4 regions of the Castellaniella sp. MT123 genome follow, and region 4 is predicted to be linked to each of the others. Evidence: predicted binding sites of a transcription regulator. Region 4 holds the regulator's gene; each other region holds the start of a gene.
What was found. Region 4 encodes sigma-54, which starts transcription at its own class of promoters, with help from an activator protein. Its sites were predicted from a motif close to TGGCANGNAANCTGCTTT; they were not measured.
Positions count from the first base shown of each region.

Region 1: ABCV34_RS06885 (formate/nitrite transporter family protein) is a predicted target of sigma-54. The motif match lies at 2,291-2,308, and genes of this name have one in related genera.
Region 2: ABCV34_RS04765 (P-II family nitrogen regulator) is a predicted target of sigma-54. The motif match lies at 2,503-2,520, and genes of this name have one in related genera.
Region 3: glnA (type I glutamate--ammonia ligase) is a predicted target of sigma-54. The motif match lies at 2,558-2,575, and genes of this name have one in related genera.

Region 1 is NZ_CP154879.1:1,480,666-1,485,345, reverse strand. It holds gene nirB (nitrite reductase large subunit NirB) at 1-1,398, opposite strand, end outside; gene ABCV34_RS06885 (formate/nitrite transporter family protein) at 1,430-2,251, opposite strand; gene ABCV34_RS06880 (hypothetical protein) at 2,523-3,467, shown strand; gene ccoS (cbb3-type cytochrome oxidase assembly protein CcoS) at 3,478-3,639, shown strand; gene ccoN (cytochrome-c oxidase, cbb3-type subunit I) at 3,727-4,680, shown strand, end outside.
Region 2 is NZ_CP154879.1:1,026,350-1,031,029, reverse strand. It holds gene ABCV34_RS04775 (EAL domain-containing protein) at 1-886, shown strand, start outside; gene ABCV34_RS04770 (ammonium transporter) at 874-2,103, opposite strand; gene ABCV34_RS04765 (P-II family nitrogen regulator) at 2,129-2,467, opposite strand; gene ABCV34_RS04760 (YtxH domain-containing protein) at 2,931-3,323, shown strand; gene ABCV34_RS04755 (YifB family Mg chelatase-like AAA ATPase) at 3,555-4,680, shown strand, end outside.
Region 3 is NZ_CP154879.1:772,246-776,925, reverse strand. It holds gene ntrC (nitrogen regulation protein NR(I)) at 1-99, opposite strand, end outside; gene glnL (nitrogen regulation protein NR(II)) at 96-1,049, opposite strand; gene glnA (type I glutamate--ammonia ligase) at 1,058-2,470, opposite strand; gene hemW (radical SAM family heme chaperone HemW) at 2,780-4,000, opposite strand; gene rdgB (RdgB/HAM1 family non-canonical purine NTP pyrophosphatase) at 3,997-4,614, opposite strand; gene rph (ribonuclease PH) at 4,611-4,680, opposite strand, start outside.
Region 4 is NZ_CP154879.1:2,629,203-2,633,882, reverse strand. It holds gene ABCV34_RS12445 (CoA transferase) at 1-180, opposite strand, end outside; gene ABCV34_RS12440 (LysR substrate-binding domain-containing protein) at 306-1,226, shown strand; gene ABCV34_RS12435 ((2Fe-2S)-binding protein) at 1,280-1,534, opposite strand; gene rpoN (RNA polymerase factor sigma-54) at 1,627-2,970, opposite strand; gene ABCV34_RS12425 (hypothetical protein) at 2,990-3,565, shown strand; gene leuA (2-isopropylmalate synthase) at 3,844-4,680, shown strand, end outside.

The sequences.
Region 1 (4,680 bases), 1.1 Mb from region 4:
CGCGCCGGCCCGGGTGCGTGATTTCAGGTCACCCAGTGTGGTACAGCCGGCCGCGATGGCGCCGCATAGGTCGCCCTTGCTGACCTGATTGCAGGAACAGATCTGTGCCGAGTCGGGCAGTGTGTCCACACCCAAGGCGGGCGTGTCGCCGGCGGGGGGCGCGATCAACGTCGCCGGCTGACCGGGCAGGTTCATTCCGGTGCGGAAATACTGGTCGAGCACGCCGAAGGCCTCGGTGTCGCCCACCAGCACGGCACCCAGCAGGCGTTTGCCGGTCGGATCCAGTACCAGCTTCTTGTAGACCCCAGCCAGCGTGTCCTCGAAGACGCAGCTGACGCTATCGGGCGTGCGGCCCTGGGCGTCGCCGATCGAGGCGACATCGACTCCCAGCAGTTTGAGCTTGGTGCCCGGCAGCGTGCCCTGGAAGACCGGCGCGTCCCTGCCGGTCAGATGCGCGGCGCAGACGCGCGCCATCTCGTATCCCGGTGCAACCAGGCCGAACGTGCCCCCGTGCCAGCTGGCCACCTCGCCGATGGCGTGGATGTCGGGGTCGGATGTCCTGCAGTGTTCGTCGATGACGATCCCGCCGCGCTCGCCGATCACCAGGCCGCAGCCGTTCGCCAGCCGGTCGCAGGGCCGGATGCCGGCCGAGAACACGACCAGGTCGGATTCGAGGAAATCGCCGTCCGAGAAACGCAGCCGGTGGCGCGAGCACAGGCCGTTGCCGATGGATGCGGTCATTTTCGACGGGTGGACGTGAATGCCCAGAGCCTCGATCTTCTTGCGCAGCAGCCGGCCGCCAGGTTCGTCCAGCTGTGTCGTCATGAGCCAGGGGGAAAACTCGACCACATGGGTTTCCAGCTTCAGGCCCTGCAGGGCGCGCGCGGCTTCCAGCCCCAGCAGGCCGCCGCCGATCACCACGCCCCGGCGGCCGCCGGCGGCGGATTCCCGGATGGCTTTCACATCCTGCAGGGTGCGATAGGGCAGGCAGCCGGGTCGGTCGGCGCCCTCGATGGGCGGGATGAAGGGCACCGACCCGGTGGCAAAGACAAGCTTGTCATAGGGGTAGGACTGATCCTTGTCCAGGTGGACACGGCGCTTTTTGCGATCGACCCAGGCTGCATGCTGTCCGCGCAGGACTGTGATGCCGTGTTCATTGAAGAACGCCTCGTCGGCCAGGGCGAGCTCCGCGGGCCCGGCACCGTCGAAGCATTGGCTCAGATGCACGCGGTCGTAGGCCAGTGCCGGTTCGCTGCAGAAGACTGTGATGTCATAGCCGTGCGCATCGCGTGCCAGTTCCTCCAGCAAGCGGTGTCCGACCATGCCGTGACCGATGATGACCAGCTTCGCTCTCGGGACCGAGCCGGTCGTGGTGGTGGGAGAGGCGTGAGGATTCATGAATCGACTCCAGGGGTGATCAGCGACGGGTTCAGGAGCGGGCGGCCGGTGTGTCCGGGTTGGGAGTGGTCCCATGCGTGTTCAGGCTGGCCCGGCGGGACGAGGAGATGCCGTAGGCGCCAGCAACGCAGATCGCTCCGCCCACCAGGTTCCCCAGCGTTACCCAGCTCAGGTTCCAGAGCATGCCGGACAGGCTGACGGAGTCCGGATGATGGCCCGCCAGCGCCAGCAGCAGCACGGTCATGTTGGCCACGCTGTGTTCGTAGCCGCTGGCGATGAAGGTCAGCAGACACCAGCCGATCACGATGCAGCGGGCGCTGTCGGACGATACGCGCGCCGACATCCAGATGGCGAGGCAGACTAGCCAGTTGCACAGCACGGCGCGGGCGAACAGGCTGGCGGCGCCTGCATTCATCTTCGCTACCGCGGCGGCCATGAGCGGGCCGTTCGGGTCGCTCAGCAGCCCACCGCCGCCGCCCATGACGAACAGCCCGACCAACACGGCGGCGCCGCACAGATTGCCGGCCCAGCTCACGCACAGGACAGTGGCGGCGTCCGCCCAACTGCCTTGTCCGCGATAGCGGCGCAGTGTCATCACCATCGTGTGCCCCGTGAAGAGTTCGGCACCGGCAATGACCACCAGGATGAGGGCGATCCCGAACGTGAGTCCCATTACCAGGGGCCGGATGTCAGGTGCCAGATGGCTGCCCAGCGCGAAGATCAGAATGATGCCAAGACCGATGTAGGCGCCCGCGAGCATGCAGGAGATGAAGAAGCTGTGTGGTGCCAGGCGCAGGTGATCAAGCTTGGCATTGGCTGCCTTTACAAAGCCGTCGATGGTGTCGTCGTACATGGTTGCCGCTCCTGTTGGATGAAGGTGTTCATCTGGATATAAGCAAACGTGATGCCAACTTTTGGATGGCTTCGGGTGCCGGAAGGCAGCACCAGGAATTGCCGGGTTTTCCAAGCGGCGATGGATCAGGACGGTGCGCTGCGGCACCAACGTGGCGGCTATCGTGGTGCGGGAGGGCGCCCAGAATTTAATCCCCGGATCGGGCAAGGGCTTTTCCGGTTTATTGACTTGAGTCAAAGTTGGCTGGCGGGAAGCTGGCTATAGTCCAGCCATGCACGCTCCCTCATTGTTGACGCCTCCACCTCACATGACCGATGTCATGCGCCGCGCGCGACGGCACATGCTTGCCCGCACCGGGCTGGCGTGGCTGATCATGATGCAGGTGATGATGCTGGCGTTTCCCGGGTACCTGCGCCATGGCGCGAGGGCGGCCGATTCCCAGTTGGCGCTGGAACAAGCGATCATCCTCATGAACTGGCTCAGCCTGATCCTGTGTGTGCCGCTGGCGCTGTACTGCGCCTGGCCAGTGTGGTCCGGTGCGTGGCGCGATCTGCGGCGCGGTCGTATCGGCATGGATGTGCCGGTGGCGCTGGGCATCCTGGCAGCCTTCATCCCCAGCGTGATCGCCACCTGGCGCGATGCGGGAGAGGTCTATTTCGACTCGGTATCGATGTTCGTCGCCTTCCTGCTGGCGGCCCGCTTTCTGGAAACTTGCGCGCGTCAGGCCGTCAGCGGCCAGCCCGGGGGCGGCCGGGATGCGGGGCTCTTGCGTTCGGCGGATCGCCTGGCGTTCTGGTTCGTGTGCCTGCAGATCCTGCTGGCGGTCCTGGTCGGCTGGTATTGGTGGCGGACACAGCCCGATCACGCGCTGGCCGTGACCGTGGCGCTGCTGGTGATGAGCTGCCCCTGCGCCATGTCCATGTCGGTGCCGTCGGCCCTGGCGGCGCGCCATGCCGCGCGGCTGCGCATCGCCGCGGCGGGCGAGGGCGACGTCGCCGCGCTGGACGGCGCCACACGGCGCATCGCGCTCCAGAATCTGTATGGGTCGCTGGTCTGGCATCTGCTCATGACGCCGCTGGCGGCCTTCGGTTGGGTGCAGCCCTGGCTGGCGGCCATCACCATGTTGCTGTCCACGCTGGCCGTGGCGGCCAACGCCTGGCGGCTGACGCGCGGCGGTCGGGGCCATGCGGCGCCGCTGCTCGCCGATCCGGCCTGAGGTTCGTCCGATGGATGCCCTGTTCTTGCTTCTGCCGATTTCCCTGCTGTTCGTCCTGGGGATTGGCGTGGCGTTCTGGTGGGCGATTTTCGCCGGCCAGTTCGACGATACCCGGGACGCGGCCACCGCCATCCTGAATGACGACGATCGTGGCAGTGCCGGGCCGAGTTGATCTATGTCAAGGTCAATCCTTGGCGCTTAAGTGAATATTCAGCTTTTCAAAAATTCATGTCTTAACCTTGTTCTGAGGGGAACGTTTATGGGCACGACGGGGGGAACCGGGACACCGGCCGAAACCTTCAATTACGGTGTCGTCCGACAGTTCACCATCGCCACGATCTTCTGGGGCGTCGTGGGGATGACAGTCGGCGTGCTGATCGCATCGCAGCTGATCTGGCCGCAACTGAATTTCAATATCCCGTGGCTCAGCTACGGCCGCCTGCGGCCGCTGCACACGAACGCGGTGATCTTCGCCTTTGGCGGCAGCGGTTTGTTCGCGACGTCGTACTACGTGGTGCAGCGCACCTGTCAGGTCCGCCTGTTCTCCGACAAGCTCGCCGCCTTCACCTTTTGGGGCTGGCAGGCCGTGCTGGTGGGCGCCGCCATCACGCTGCCCCTGGGATACACCTCGACCAAGGAATACGCCGAGCTGGAATGGCCTCTGGATATCCTGATCACCCTCGTGTGGGTGGCCTACGCCATCGTGTTCTTCGGTACCATCGCCAAGCGTCGCGTGCGGCACATCTACGTGGCGAACTGGTTCTTCGGTTCCTACATCCTGACCATCGCCATCCTGCACATCTTCAACAACCTGGAACTCCCGGTGTCGATGTGGAAGTCCTATTCCGCCTATGGCGGGGTGCAGGACGCCATGGTGCAGTGGTGGTACGGTCATAACGCCGTGGGCTTCTTCCTGACGACCAGCTTCCTGGGCATGATGTACTACTTCGTGCCCAAGCAGGCCGGCCGTCCGATCTATTCGTATCGCCTGTCGATCGTGCACTTCTGGGCGCTGGCCTTCACCTACATGTGGGCCGGCCCGCACCACCTGCTGTATACGTCGCTTCCCGACTGGACACAGTCGCTGGGCATGGCGTTCTCGCTGATTCTGCTGGCACCGTCCTGGGGCGGCATGATCAACGGCATCATGACGGTGTCGGGGGCCTGGCACAAACTGCGCACCGATCCGATCCTGAAATTCCTGGTCGTGGCG
Region 2 (4,680 bases), 1.6 Mb from region 4:
GACGGAGCTGCTCAAGCATGCGGACCTGGCGATGTATGCGGCCAAGGAAAAGGGCCGTAATCAGTATTGTGTGTTTTCGGCCGACATGCAGGAATCCGCGCAGATGCGTCGCAAACTGCTGCACGACCTGCAGCAGGCGTTGGACGTCGGCGAATTCGTGCTGTATTACCAGCCCATCGTGGACTTGCGATCAGGGCGCATGGTCAAGGCCGAGGCGCTGATCCGCTGGCGGCACCCCGAGCGCGGCCTGGTCAGCCCCGCGGAGTTCATTCCGCTGGCCGAGGACACCGGCCTGATCGTGCCGATCGGCGACTGGGCCTTTCATGAGGCGGCCCGCCAGGTGAAGACCTGGCGCGAGGAACTGGAGCCCGATTTCGAGATCGGAATCAATGTGTCGCCCGTGCAGTTCCAGTCTGACGGGCTGGACCCGCAGGCCTGGATTCAGACATTGGCGACGCTGGGGCTGCCGGGATCCGCCGTCTCGGTCGAGATCACCGAGCGCCTGCTGATGGATACCGAGGATGACTCCAGCGCCCGGCTGCTAGCCTTCCGGGATGCCGGGATCCAGGTGGCGCTGGACGACTTCGGCACGGGGTATTCGTCTTTGTCCTACCTCAAGCGCTTCGACGTGGACTTCCTGAAGATCGACCAGAGCTTCGTTTCTCACCTGGCGCAGGATTCCGAGGATATGGTGCTGTGCCGCGCCATCATCCTGATGGCGCATCAACTGGGCATGAAGGTCATTGCCGAAGGCATCGAGACCCAGGAGCAGCATGAGCTGCTGCTGGAGGCCGGTTGTGACTTCGGGCAAGGGTTCTGGTATTCCAGACCCTTGCCCGCCGAGCATCTCACCGCTCGGCTTCAAGAGGCGCTTCAGGCTGGGTAGGCGGTTTCGCCGTGATCCGCCTGGTCCAGGCCCTGGCTTTCGTTTTCCGCTGTGGCGCGCATCCCGATCAGACGATCCGCCGCGAACACCGCGATAGCCGAGCTCAGTCCCGCCCAGATCAGACTGGCGGCCGCGGCAACCGCTTGCAGCCAGGTCTGGTGCAGCAGGGCAAAAAAGCCTTCCGGGCCGGGGCCGCCCAGCATACGGGAATAGAACACGCCAGTCAGGATCGCGCCGACGATTCCACCCACGGCATGGATGCCGAAGACATCGAAGGAATCATCGATGCCCAGGCGGCGTTTGAGGCCGCTGACGCCATAGAGCGCCGCCCAGGCGGCCAATGCGCCAATGATCGGCGCGGCGCCCGGCGCCACGAATCCCGCAGCCGGCGTGATGCCGACCAGGCCGGCAATCCCGCCTGACGCTGCGCCCAGCAGCGATGCCTTGCCTTTGAGCAGTCGTTCGGCCAGCGCCCAGGCCAGGACCCCGGCGGCGGCGGCCAACAGGGTATTGGCGACGGCCAGGACGGCCTGTTCGTTGGCTGCCAGGGCCGACCCGCCGTTGAATCCGAACCAGCCGACCCAGAGCAGCGCGGCGCCGCTCAGGTTCAGCGGCAGGCTGTGCGGGGGCATGGCCTGCCGGCCGAATCCCCGGCGCGGTCCCAGGTAGCGTGCGGCCACCAGACCCGCCGCCCCGGCGCTGATGTGCACGACGGTGCCACCCGCGAAGTCCAGCGCCCCGAGCAGATGCAGCCAGCCGTCCTCGGCCCAGACCATGTGCGCGATCGGTAGATATCCCAGGGTGAACCAGATCCCGATGTAGCACAGGACGGCGCCAAAACGGGCCCGCTCGGCAATGCTGCCCGTCACCAGTCCGCAGGTGATGGCGGCAAAGGTCGCCTGAAATAGAGAGAACAGCAGCTCGGGGATCGAGCCCGTCAGGGGCAGGGTGGTGCTGGCGCCCGGAAGGTAGAGACCGGCCAGGCCCAGCCGCGTGAAGCCACCAAGCCCGCCAAAGCCCGTCGTGAAGGCCAGCGAATATCCATACAGGAACCACAGGACCGTCGCCAGCGCGCAGGCGCCCAGCGTCTGGCTCATGACCGACAGCACATGGCGACCGCGCGCCAGCCCGCCGTAGAAAAGCGCAAGTCCGGGCATGCACATCAGCCAGACCAGCAAGGTCGAAACCATCACCCAAACGACATCCGTCTTGTCCATGATTCAATGCTCCTGTTGGCGTGGGTCAAAGGGCGGATTCGCCGGATTCGCCGGTGCGGATGCGGATGGCCTGTTCGAGCGGCACGACGAAAATCTTGCCGTCGCCGATTTTTCCGGTGCGTGCGGCCTGACTCAGGCATTCGATCGTCAGTTCCAGCAGGTGATCGGGAACGGCCACCTGGATCTGCAGTTTGGGCAGGAAATCCACCTGATATTCCGCCCCCCGGTAGAGTTCCGTGTGGCCTTTCTGGCGGCCAAAGCCGCGCGCTTCCGTGACCGTCATGCCCTGGATGCCGGAGGCAACCAGGGCCGCGTGGACTTCTTCCAGCTTGAACGGTTTGATGATGGCCGTGATGAGTTTCATGAGCGTTCCTTTGTCGGCGGGCTATGGAACAGTTCAAAGCAAGGGGCATGCCAGGTTTATTTCACTGTAAAGGCGCCTTTCCGGGTGCCAGGCCGCTGGTCATCTCGTGTGATGCCCTGGTTTGGTGCGTCAGGGCGACTGGATTGCGCCGACATGGTGCGAGGATGATTGGTCGCCGGACATGGACGGCGTGCAGTCGGGCGTGGCGTCCACCCGGCGTTTTGTGTCCAGTTGTTGATGGGGCTGGGGCACACCCAGCGGAAGACCTGGGTCATTTCCCCTATGGGGCTCGCAGCGGAAGCGGTGGGTGATGGGCTCTGCCTGTGAAATCAGTGATTACAGGTCAGGGTTTACCCTTGTCAGCTGGGCGCTAGAATTGTAACCAACCCGGCCGTTACACAAGCCGGACATGTCAATAACGATCCGCCATGCGTTGGCAGCGGAATCTTGAATAGGGAAAATCATGAACATGACGCGTAAAACGCTGACTCTAGCCGCCGTGGTCGCATCGCTGAGCCTGCTGGCCGCGTGCTCCAAGAGCGAGTCGCCCAAGGCCCCCGCCACAGAGCCCGCGCCCGCGACCACGCCGGCGCCCGCGCCGCAAGGCCAGCCGGCCGCCCCTCAGACGCCGCAAAGCGCGCCGGCCGATCAGCAGTCCATGCAGGACAAGATCAAGGAATCGGCCGGACAAGCCAAGGACAAGGCCGCTGAAGTGGGCCATGCTGTCGCCGACAAGGCGGGGCAACTGGCTGAAAAGGCCGGCGAGGCCGCCAATAGCGCGCGCGAATCCGTGAAGGAAGGTGCCGCCAAGGCTGATTCCGCCATCCAGGGCGCGATCGGCAACGGCACCAAGTAAGCCGGGCTCCTGATCCGGCCATTCCTTTGTGAGGCGGCTGGATCAGACGTGAGGAAAAGGGCGCTTTGGCGCCCTTTTCCGTATCCGCCCCCTGGCCGCCCGCCATAGCCAACCCGCTTCGCATGGCCGGATGCCGACCCCTGGCTTCCGGGACAATTTCATCCTTCCGAACTCCGAAGGGTCCAGGCGCGGCCTATAGTGCGTCAAACGGTTCGGATGCGGGGAGGCGTCATGTCGCTTGCGGTGCTGGCCAGCCGGGCACTCTTCGGCTTGCAGGCCCGGCCTGTCCAGGTCGAGGTGCATGTCGGGGCCGGCCTGCCGACGTTTTCCCTGGTGGGTCTGCCCGGCGCGGGGGTGCGCGAAAGCCGCGAGCGGGTGCGTTCCGCGATCCTCAGCTGTGGCTTTGAATTTCCCGCAGGGCGGATCACGGCGAATCTCGCGCCCGCCGACCTGCCGAAGGAGTCCGGGCGGTTCGACTTGCCGATCGCCCTGGGTGTGTTGCTGGCGTCGGGGCAGGTGGCCGATGCGCAGGGGCGCAGCCCCGACGTGCGACATTACGTGCTGGCGGGCGAACTGTCCTTGACGGGCGCGCTGGTGCCGGCCGATTCGGCCCTCGCAATCGCGCTGGCGGTTGCGCGGGATGATCCGGACGCGACCCTGATCATGGCGCCGCCCGCAGCGGGCATCGCTGCCCTGGTGCCCGGCCTGCGGGTGCTGGCCGCATCCGGTCTGGACCAGGTCGTGGCGCATTTCGCGGGGCTCGAGCCTTTGCCGCCCGCCGAGCCTGCGACCCTGAGTGGTGCTTCCGGGCCGGTACCCTGCATGGCCGACGTGCGCGGCCAGGCGGCGGCGCGTCGCGCCCTGGAGATCGCCGCCGCCGGCGGCCACAGTCTGATCATGACGGGGCCGCCCGGGGTGGGCAAGAGTATGCTGGCCCAGCGGATGCCGGGGCTTTTGCCGCCGCTCTCGCGGTGGCAGGCGCTGGAGGTGGCGGCCGTGCAGGGGCTGGTGAGTCCTCTGCGCGCCTTGCCGGTGCAGCCGCCATTCAGGGCTCCACACCATGGCGCGTCCATGCCGGCGCTGGTGGGAGGCGGCGCGCATCCCCGGCCAGGCGAGATCAGTCTGGCTCATCACGGTGTGCTGTTCCTGGATGAGCTGCCCGAATTCGACCGCCGCGCGCTGGAGGCCCTGCGTGAGCCGCTGGAGACGGGCACCGTCACCGTCGCACGGGCGGCGGGCAGCTGCCATTTTCCGGCGCGCTTTCAGCTGGTCGCGGCCATGAATCCCTGTCCCTGCGGCTGGCTGGGCCATCCCCGCCAGTCCTGCCGCTGCCCCCAGGAACGGATTGCGCGGTATC
Region 3 (4,680 bases), 1.5 Mb from region 4:
CTCGGCAAAGCAGCGCACCGGCCAGCCGGCCTTGTCCAGCGCCCTTTCCAGGACCCAGCGCATGGCAGGCTCGTCATCCAGGATCCAGATCGGCTTCATGGCGCATCCAGTGGTAATAACAGCCGGAATTCGGTGTATCCCGGCTGCGAGTCGAACTCCAGCAGGCCACCATGCGCCTGCAGGCATTCCTGCGCCAGGTTCAGACCCAGCCCTGTTCCCTGCGCGCGCCCCGTCACCAGCGGATGGAAAAGCTTGTCGCGCAAGTCGTCCGGCACGCCCGGCCCGTTGTCCATGACGGAGATCATCAGGCCCATGCGATGCTGGCCGCGCAGCAGCGCCGGCTGGTGAACGATGCGGGTTCGCAGCCGCAGAACCGGGGATCGGGTCTCTGTGGATTCCGTCAACGCCTGGGCGCCATTGCGCACGACATTCAGCAGGGCCTGCATCAGCCGGTCGCGGTCGGCCCGAATGTCGGGAACCGACGCATCGTAGTCCCGCACCAGCTCGATGCGTTCGCCGAACTCCAGCTGAACCAGCGCCAGCGCGCGCTCGCAGATCTCGTGGATGTTGAATTTCCGGGGCTCGATCCCCTGACGCTGGGGAGACACCAGGCGCGCCACCAGATCCGCCAGACGATCGGCCTCGTCGATGATGACCCGGGTAAATTCCCGCAAGTCATCGCGTGTCAGCTCCATCTCCAGCAGCTGCGCGGCTGCCCGTAAGCCCGCCAACGGGTTGCGCACCTCGTGCGCCAGATTGCGCAGGGTTTCGCGCTGGGCGGCCTGGCCGGCGCGTGCCTGCTGCAGGTCTTCGAACCGCAGCGCCTGGTGGACCGGAATCTCGATCAGCCAGGCCCATTCCGGCCCCTGAAGCGGAGTCTTCAGGACGCTGGCATAGGTTTGCAGATACGGGTGAGCGGGCTGTCCGACGAGCTGACGACGGGACAGGCCGAGGAGCTCCTCGGCTGCCCCGTTGACGTGACGGATCTGCTGTGACTCGTCCAGCAGCAACACTGCCGTTCGCAGCAGCTCGAAGCCGGACGTGTCCATGACCCGATCTAGAGCGTGTAGTACATGTCGAACTCGACGGGGTGCGGCGTGACGCGCAAACGATCCAGCTCGTTGGCTTTCAGATCCAGGTAGGCATCCAGCAGGTCGTTGCTGAACACCCCGCCACGCGTCAGGAATTCGCGGTCGCGGTCCAGAGATTCCAGCGCCTGTTCGAGCGAAGAACATACGGTCGGGATCTTCGCGTCTTCTTCGGGCGGCAGGTCGTACAGATTCTTGTCGGCCGGATCGCCCGGGTGGATCTTGTTCTGCACGCCATCCAGACCGGCCATCATCAGGGCCGAGAAAGCCAGGTACGGATTGGCCAGAGGATCCGGGAAGCGCGATTCGACGCGGCGGGCCTTGGGGTTGCTGACGTAGGGAATCCGGATCGAGGCCGAGCGGTTGCGCGCCGAGTAGGCGAGTTTCACCGGGGCCTCGTAGTGCGGCACCAGGCGCTTGTAGGAATTGGTGGACGGATTCGTGATCGCGTTGAGCGCACGTGCGTGGTGGATGATGCCGCCGATGTAATACAGCGCGAATTCCGACAGGCCACCGTAACCGTTGCCGGCGAACAGGTTCTGGCCTTCCTTCCAGATGGACTGGTGCACGTGCATGCCCGAGCCATTGTCGCCGACGATGGGCTTGGGCATGAAGGTGGCCGTCTTGCCGTAGACATGCGCCACGTTACGGATCACGTATTTCATGGTCTGGGTCCAGTCGGCGCGCTGCACCAGGGTGCTGAAGCGTGTGCCGATTTCCAGCTGGCCCGCATTGGCGACTTCGTGGTGGTGGACCTCGACCGGCACACCCATCTGCTCCATCAGCAGGCACATTTCGGAGCGCATGTCCATGAAGGAATCGACGGGAGGCACCGGCACATAGCCGCCCTTGATCGCCGGGCGATAGCCCAGGTTGGTGCCATTGGCGTCATCGGCATTGGACCAGGCGCCTTCGTTCGAATGGATCTTCACGAAGCTGCCGGACATGTCGGACTTCCAGCTGATGCCGTCGAAGACGAAGAATTCAGGTTCCGGCCCGAAGTAGGCGGTATCGCCCAGCCCGCTGGATTTCAGGTAAGCCTCGGCGCGGCGCGCCAGCGAGCGAGGATCACGGTCGTATCCTTTCAGATCGGAAGGCTCGACCACGTCGCAGGTGAGGATCAGCGTGGTTTCCTCGCGGAAGGGGTCCAGACGCGCGGTGCCGGCGTCGGGAACCAGAATCATGTCGGAGGCCTCGATGCCCTTCCAGCCAGGCAGGGACGAACCATCGAACGCCACACCGGACTCCATGCGGTCTTCATCCACCTGGCTGGCGGGGACCGTCAGATGGTGTTCCCGACCTAGGGTGTCGGTAAAGCGGAAATCCACGAACGCCACTTCGCGTTCGGCAATCATCTGGACGACGTTTTCGGGGGTGGACATACAGGCTCCTGCGCCAAAATGTGTGTAAGGAAGATCAAGCCAGAGACGTTGCTCTCGATGACGCGGCGTGCGTCCTCGATGACAAGATAAGCAAACCTCGTGCCAGTTTTCGGTCGAGCGTGCTTCGAGGGTAAGGCGGGTGCATCATGGCACTGTGAAGGAGCACGGTGCAACTGAGGCTGCACCGCTTGAAGCACAATATGCACCATAGTGGTGCATATTGTAGGGCAGCTGATCCGGATTGTCGCCACAAAATGGTGCATCACAGCGCGTCAGGCAACGCAAACGGCCGCCAGGCGATATCCGCGATCAAGCCAGGAATTCCATCTGCAGATCGTTCAGGAAACGCCAGCCTTGAGCCGTGGCCCGGATGCGCTCCAGGCCTGGTTCCAGCAGTCCACGATCCACCGCGCGACGCATGGCGGGCAAGACGGACATCAGGGACAACCCAGTGCGCTCGATGAAGAGTCCGCCTTCGACCCCTTGCTTCAAGCGTAGCGCGTTGAGCATGAATTCGAAACCCAGGTCCTGGTGATCCAGTTCGCGGCGCTCGACGACATGCCGGCCCTCGCCCTCCAGCACCAGCCGCATCCAGGCATCGGGCATCCGGGCCCGGGCCTGCCGCGTGATCCGGTCCTGGAACGAGATCTTCGAGTGGGCCCCCGGACCGATTCCCAGGTAATCGCCGAACTGCCAATAGTTCAGGTTGTGCTGGCAGATCTGGCCGGGCCGCGCATAGGCGGACACCTCGTAGCGCTCGAACCCGGCGGACTCGGCCAGTTCGGCCGCCTGGTCCTGCATGGTGGCGCTCAGTTCGTCATCCGGCAGCCGGGGCGGGTATTTGGCGAACACGGTGTTCGGTTCGAGCGTCAGGTGATATAGCGACAGGTGGCCGGTGCCAAACGAGATGGCTTCGCGAACATCCCGTTCGCATTCGGCCAGGGTCTGTTGCGGCAGTGCGAACATCAGGTCCAGATTGACGCGGTCCACGGCGCGCTGGGCCATTCCGATGGCTGCCCGGGCCTGGGCGGCATCGTGAATCCGGCCCAGGCGCTTCAGCTTGTCGTCGTCGAAGCTCTGGATGCCCAGGGAAATGCGATTGACCCCAGCCTGCGCATACCCCTGGAACCGGCCGGCTTCGGCGGTCCCCGGGTTGGCCTCGAGGGTGATCTCGACATCGGGCGGCAGGTTCAGCATGGAGCGCAACATACCGATGATCCGGTCGATGGCATCGGCCGACAGCAGACTGGGCGTGCCGCCGCCGAAAAACACGGTCGATACAGGGCGCCCCCAGACATCGGGCAAGGCCTGTTCCAGATCTGCCTGCAACGCCCGCAGGTAATCCTCTTCGGGGAGTTCACCCGTGCGTTCGTGTGAATTGAAATCGCAATAGGGACATTTATGCACGCACCAGGGCACGTGCACGTAAATGGACAGCGGCGGCAGCGCCGCCAGGCCCTGCCGCCCCCGGACACCCGGGCGGCCATCATCACGGTGATCGGATTGCGGAACGCGCACCAGCTTTTTCATGATGCATCCCGATTCTGATATTCGTCACGCAGGGCCTGCAGCAGCGCACGCAGGGCACTCGCGCGGTGGCTGAGCCTGTTTTTCCGTTCCAGTGGCAATTCAGCCGCAGTCACGCCCAGGTCCGGCAGATAGAAATACGGATCATAGCCAAAGCCATTGGCGCCTCGCGGTTCGGGCAGGACCTCGCCTTCCCAGCTGCCCTCGACCACGATGGGACGCGGGTCATCGGCACTGCGGATGTAGACGAGCACCGCAACGTAGCAGCCGCGACGATCCGCCTGCCCGGCCATCTCGGACACCAACCGGGCATTGTTCGCCGCGTCCGAGCGGGTGCCATCCGCCTGCGTGGCATAGCGCGCCGAATGCACGCCAGGTTCGCCCTTCAGGGCACGGACGCACAGGCCGGAATCGTCTGCCAGGGCCGGCAGACCGGTGAGCCGGCTGGCGTGACGAGCCTTGGCCAGAGCATTCTCGACGAAGGTACCGAAGGGCTCTTCGGCCTCGGGTACGCCGAGCGCGCCCTGCGGCACCATCTCGATCCCGGCTGCGGCCAGACTGGCGGAAAATTCCTTCAGTTTGCCAGGATTGTTCGAGGCGAGGACGACACGGTTCATGGCGCGGCCTCAAGAGCCTGGGCCTGCGCCCGGATCAGTTGGCGGATTCCGGTGCCGGCCAGATCC
Region 4 (4,680 bases):
CAGATAATAGACACTGACATCCTGATCGAATGGCCCCCACTGGCGGATCATGTCGCCGTCGGGACTGGGCTCGACCTTGGTGACGTCCGCCCCCAGATCCGCCAGAATCATGGTGCTGAACGGTCCCGACAGCGCACGGGTGAGATCCAGGACTTTCAGCCCGGTCAATGACATGGACATGCTAGGTCTCCTCTTGTTGAGACCATCCTAGCCAAACCGGATCAGGGGAACAAATAGCGTCTTCTAATCAAAAGATAAGATTATCTTATTGCTATCATCAGCCATCTCATCAGCCGTCACTCATCATGAATCTGAAGCAACTGGCCTACTTCGTGCGTGTCGTCGAGCTGCGCAACATGACGCATGCCGCGGAGAGCCTGCACGTGGCACAACCGGCGCTCAGCCAGCAAATGGCGCTGCTGGAAGATGACGTCGGCGTGGCGCTGCTGGTTCGCAGGCCGCGGGGCGTCGAGCCGACGGTGGAGGGCCAGCTGCTGTATCGCCAGGCCCAGACGATCCTGCGCCAGGTCGATTCCATCCACAGCATCCTGACCCGCAAGGCGGATCCGGTCTCGGGTGCGGTCTCGGTCGCCATGGCATCCAGCACGGCCAGGATACTGGCCCTGCCCCTGATCCGCGCCGTGCGGCAGCGTTACCCCGCCATCGAACTGGAAATCGTGGACATTCCCAGCGCCGATCTGCCCCTGGCCATCCAGCAGGGCCGCGTGGATATTTCGCTGCCGCCAGACGAGGAGAACAGTTCCAGCCTGTCGACGACACCGCTGGTCGTGGAAGAATTGCTGGTGCTGGCCCATCCTTCGGTCGCCCTGCCCAGGACTCGGCTGTCGATCACGGATCTTGCCGATATACCGCTGATCCTCCCGCGCCCGCCCAACAAGCTGCGCATGCGGATCGATTACGCCTTCATGAATGCCCGGCTGCGGTATCAGCTGCTGGCTCAGGCGAGCACCTCGGCAATCCTGCTGCCCGCCGTCAGTGAGGGGCTCGGCGTCACGATCCTGCCGTATTCCGCCGCCTACAAGGAAATCCATACAGGCGCCATCAAGGCCTACCATCTGACGCCATCGCTGTCCCGCAAGATCAGTCTGTGCACGAGCAAGAGCGCCCCGGACCGGCCCGCCGTCACGGCCGTCATCGAACTGATCCGGTCGCTGACGCAAGGACTGATCGACGACGGTACCTGGCGGCACTGTGAATTGGCATGAGCCCCGGATGCCGATGCGGCATGGGGCTCATGAAGGGTGTCGCCACCCGGCAATCAGGCGACGCGGGCGACCTGGGTACTGGTCAGCAGCGTGACCTCGACCGCGCGTCGGGGTTGCACCGACGCCGCCGGGGCGACTTCGGCCGCATATCGCCCGCCCGGCAGATAGTCGGTGGCGGTTTCGGCGCACTGGCCGCAGCAGGTGGCGATGCCTAGCTGAGCCTGCAGATCACCCAGATCCTTTGCCCCCTGGGCAATGGCGTCCTGGACATGGCGCTCGCTGATCGCGTTGCATACACAGATATACATGCGAATCATTATCATCCATCTTCATCCGCAGCGCAAGCGGTTTTGATCGCTTCCTTGGACCTGACGTTTTGGCCCATCGGCCGTCTTTCGGCTCACGACCGGGCCTTGCGCAGACTGGCCGCCGGCACGCCCATGGCTTCGCGGTATTTGGCGACCGTCCGGCGGGCGATGACGATGCCCTGATCGGCCAGCAACCGGGTCAGGCGCATGTCGGACAAGGGCTTGCCGGCCGGCTCGGCGTCCAGCAAGGCGCGCATGAGCGCCTGGATCGCCCGGGACGAGGCATCCTCGCCCGATGTCGTCTGCACGCCAGTACCGAAAAAATATTTCAGTTCGAACACGCCCCAGGGGGTCTGGGCATACTTCATGCGCGTCGCGCGGGAAATGGTGGACTCGTGCAGATCCAGCGCCTGCGCGACGTCGCGCAACACCAGCGGCCGCAGGGCCCCTTCGCCGTGATCCAGGAACGGGCGCTGATGGGATGCGATGAACCCGGCCACACGCAGGATGGTCTGCCGCCGCTGGCCCAGCTGCTGGATCAGATGATGGGCCTGGCTTACCTGTTCCCGCAGCCCGGACGGCACGTCCGCACCCTGGATCTGCGCCACCAGGCCGGCATCCAGCCGCAATCGCGGCTCCAGCGCCGGGTTCAGGCTGGCGAGCCATTCCCCCGGTCCCCGGTAGAACAGGATGTCGGGTACCACGTAACAAGTCGCCTCATCATGCCAGGCGCTGACGGGATGCGGATCCAACCGCAGCAGGGCCCGATGGGCGGCATCCAGCAGGCTGCGTTCGCAGCCCAGGGTCTCGCACAGCCGCCCCCACCGTCCCGCACCCAGGTCATCCAGGCATTCCGTCAGGCGCACCGCGCATGCTAGGACGTCCGGCGGCCATTCGTCCTCCCGCGCGCGCAACTGCAGCCGCAGGCACTCGGACAGGTCCCGCGCGCCCACGCCCGCCGGATCGAAAGACTGCAGCAAGCGCAAAGCGGCCCGCCATTCCTCATCCTGGATGTCCAGCCCGGGCGGCAGGGCAGAGGAAAAAGACTGCGGGTCGAAATCCAGATACCCCCGCTCATCCAGCTCGCCGATCAGCAACGCAACCAGGCCCTGATCGCGCGGTGTGGCCCGGGTCGTGCGCAATTGCTGCAACAGATGATCCGCCAGGCTCTGCGTCGTTCCCGATTCCGGGATATCATCCGATACGATCTGGCGTGCGGGCTGCGCCCAGCGATGCTCCAGCATTTCCGCCCGGGCCGCGGCCTCGTCCGGGGCGGGATCATCCCGCTCCAGCAGGGGATTGTCCGCCAACGCCTGGGTGATTTCCTGCTCCAGTTCCTGGGTCGAGCATTGCAGCAGCTTCAGGGCCTGGCGAAGCTGTGGCGTCAGCACCAACTGCTGGTGCTGGCCCAACTCCAGGGATGGTTGCGAACGCATATTCGACTCGATGAACACCATGAATCAGGAACATATCCAAACTCCCAGCCGGCAGGACGGCGCATTGCTGCGCAGAATCCTGCTCAAACTGACGGCCACGGCCAAGATCGTCTCGGCCACCCTGGTCGTCCTGATCGCGCTGGTCTGGTATGACCTGCTCAATCGCCTGCTGGCATTTGGCAATGGCCTCGATTATGCCGGAAACCGCCTCATGGGGGCCGAGGCGACCGCGTTGGTACAGCGCTACAACCCGTATTTCTGGTGGGCCCTGGTCTTCCTGTTCACCATCCTGATCGCCTGGCTGGTTTACCTGGCGGTCCGCTCCATCCTGACCCGCGCCCAGCTAAAACCGGTGGATGCCGCCTCGTTCGCACAGTTGGCCGACCAGCTGTCGGCGCCCGCCCTGGACGTATTGCTCTGGGCCTGGCAGCCGCGCGACGAGCCGCTGCGAGTGGGCGACCTGTCGCTGGCCCGCAACGAACTGGCCAACGGGCGGGCAAGGCGCCTGCAGCTGGCTGCGCAACAGCTGGCGGCGCTGGAGAGCGCCCGCCAGCGGCAGCCGACGCCCACGAAACAGGCGCCAACACTTGCGTGACGCCAGAAAATATGTTTGACTGATGGCTATGGATATTTCGTGCGCACCCTTTGCCCTTCAGCCGCAGGCTTCTGCGGCCGGGCTTGCGCGCGCGTCGGTGGCGGCGTCCGCTCGCCTGGCGACTCCCCTGTCTTTCCTGTCGGGTCTACTGCTGCTAGCGATCGGTTGCCGGGCCTAGCGCCGCGTGGCAGTTCGGCAACCGTTCCTACGCCACACCCTCGCCGCCGTGCGATGTCCGTGTCCGGACTCCGGCGCACACCCCCCAGACAGGTATTGCCATGATCCAGAACCCCGCCTCCAAATACGTTCCGTTCGCGCCATTTGCGCGTGAATTTTCCGAACGCACCTGGCCCAGCCGCCGCATCACCACGCCGCCGATCTGGATGAGCACCGATCTGCGCGATGGCAACCAGGCGCTGATCGAGCCCATGAGCGTAGAGCGCAAACTGCGCTTCTTCGAACAGCTGGTGAAGATCGGCTTCAAGGAAATCGAGGTCGGCTTTCCGTCCGCCTCGCAGACAGACTACGACTTCGTGCGCAAACTGGTCGAGGAAAAGCGCATTCCCGATGACGTCACCATCATCGGCCTGACCCAGGCACGCGGCGACCTGATCCCCCGCACGGTACAGGCCCTGGCCGGCGCCAAACACGCCATCGTGCACATGTACAACGCCTGCGCACCGGCTTTCCGCAAGATCGTGTTCAACATGAGCCGCGACGAGGTCCGCACGATCGCCATCGAGGGCACGAAGATCGTCAAGGCCGAAGTCGCCAAACACCCGGAAACCCACTGGCGCTACGAATACTCGCCCGAAGTCTTCAGCACGACGGAGCCGGATTTCGCGCTGGAAGTCTGCAATGCCGTGGTCGAGACCTGGCAGCCGACCGTGCAGGACAAGATCATCCTGAACATGCCGGCCACCATCGAGGCCACCACCCCGAACCTGTACGCCGACCAGATCGAATGGATGCACCGCAATCTGGCACAGCGCGACAAGATCGTCATCAGCGTCCACCCGCACAATGACCGCGGCACCGCGGTGGCTGCGGCCGAACTCGCCGTCATGGCCGGGGCCGACCGCATCGAAGGCTGTCTGTTCGGCAACGGCGAACGC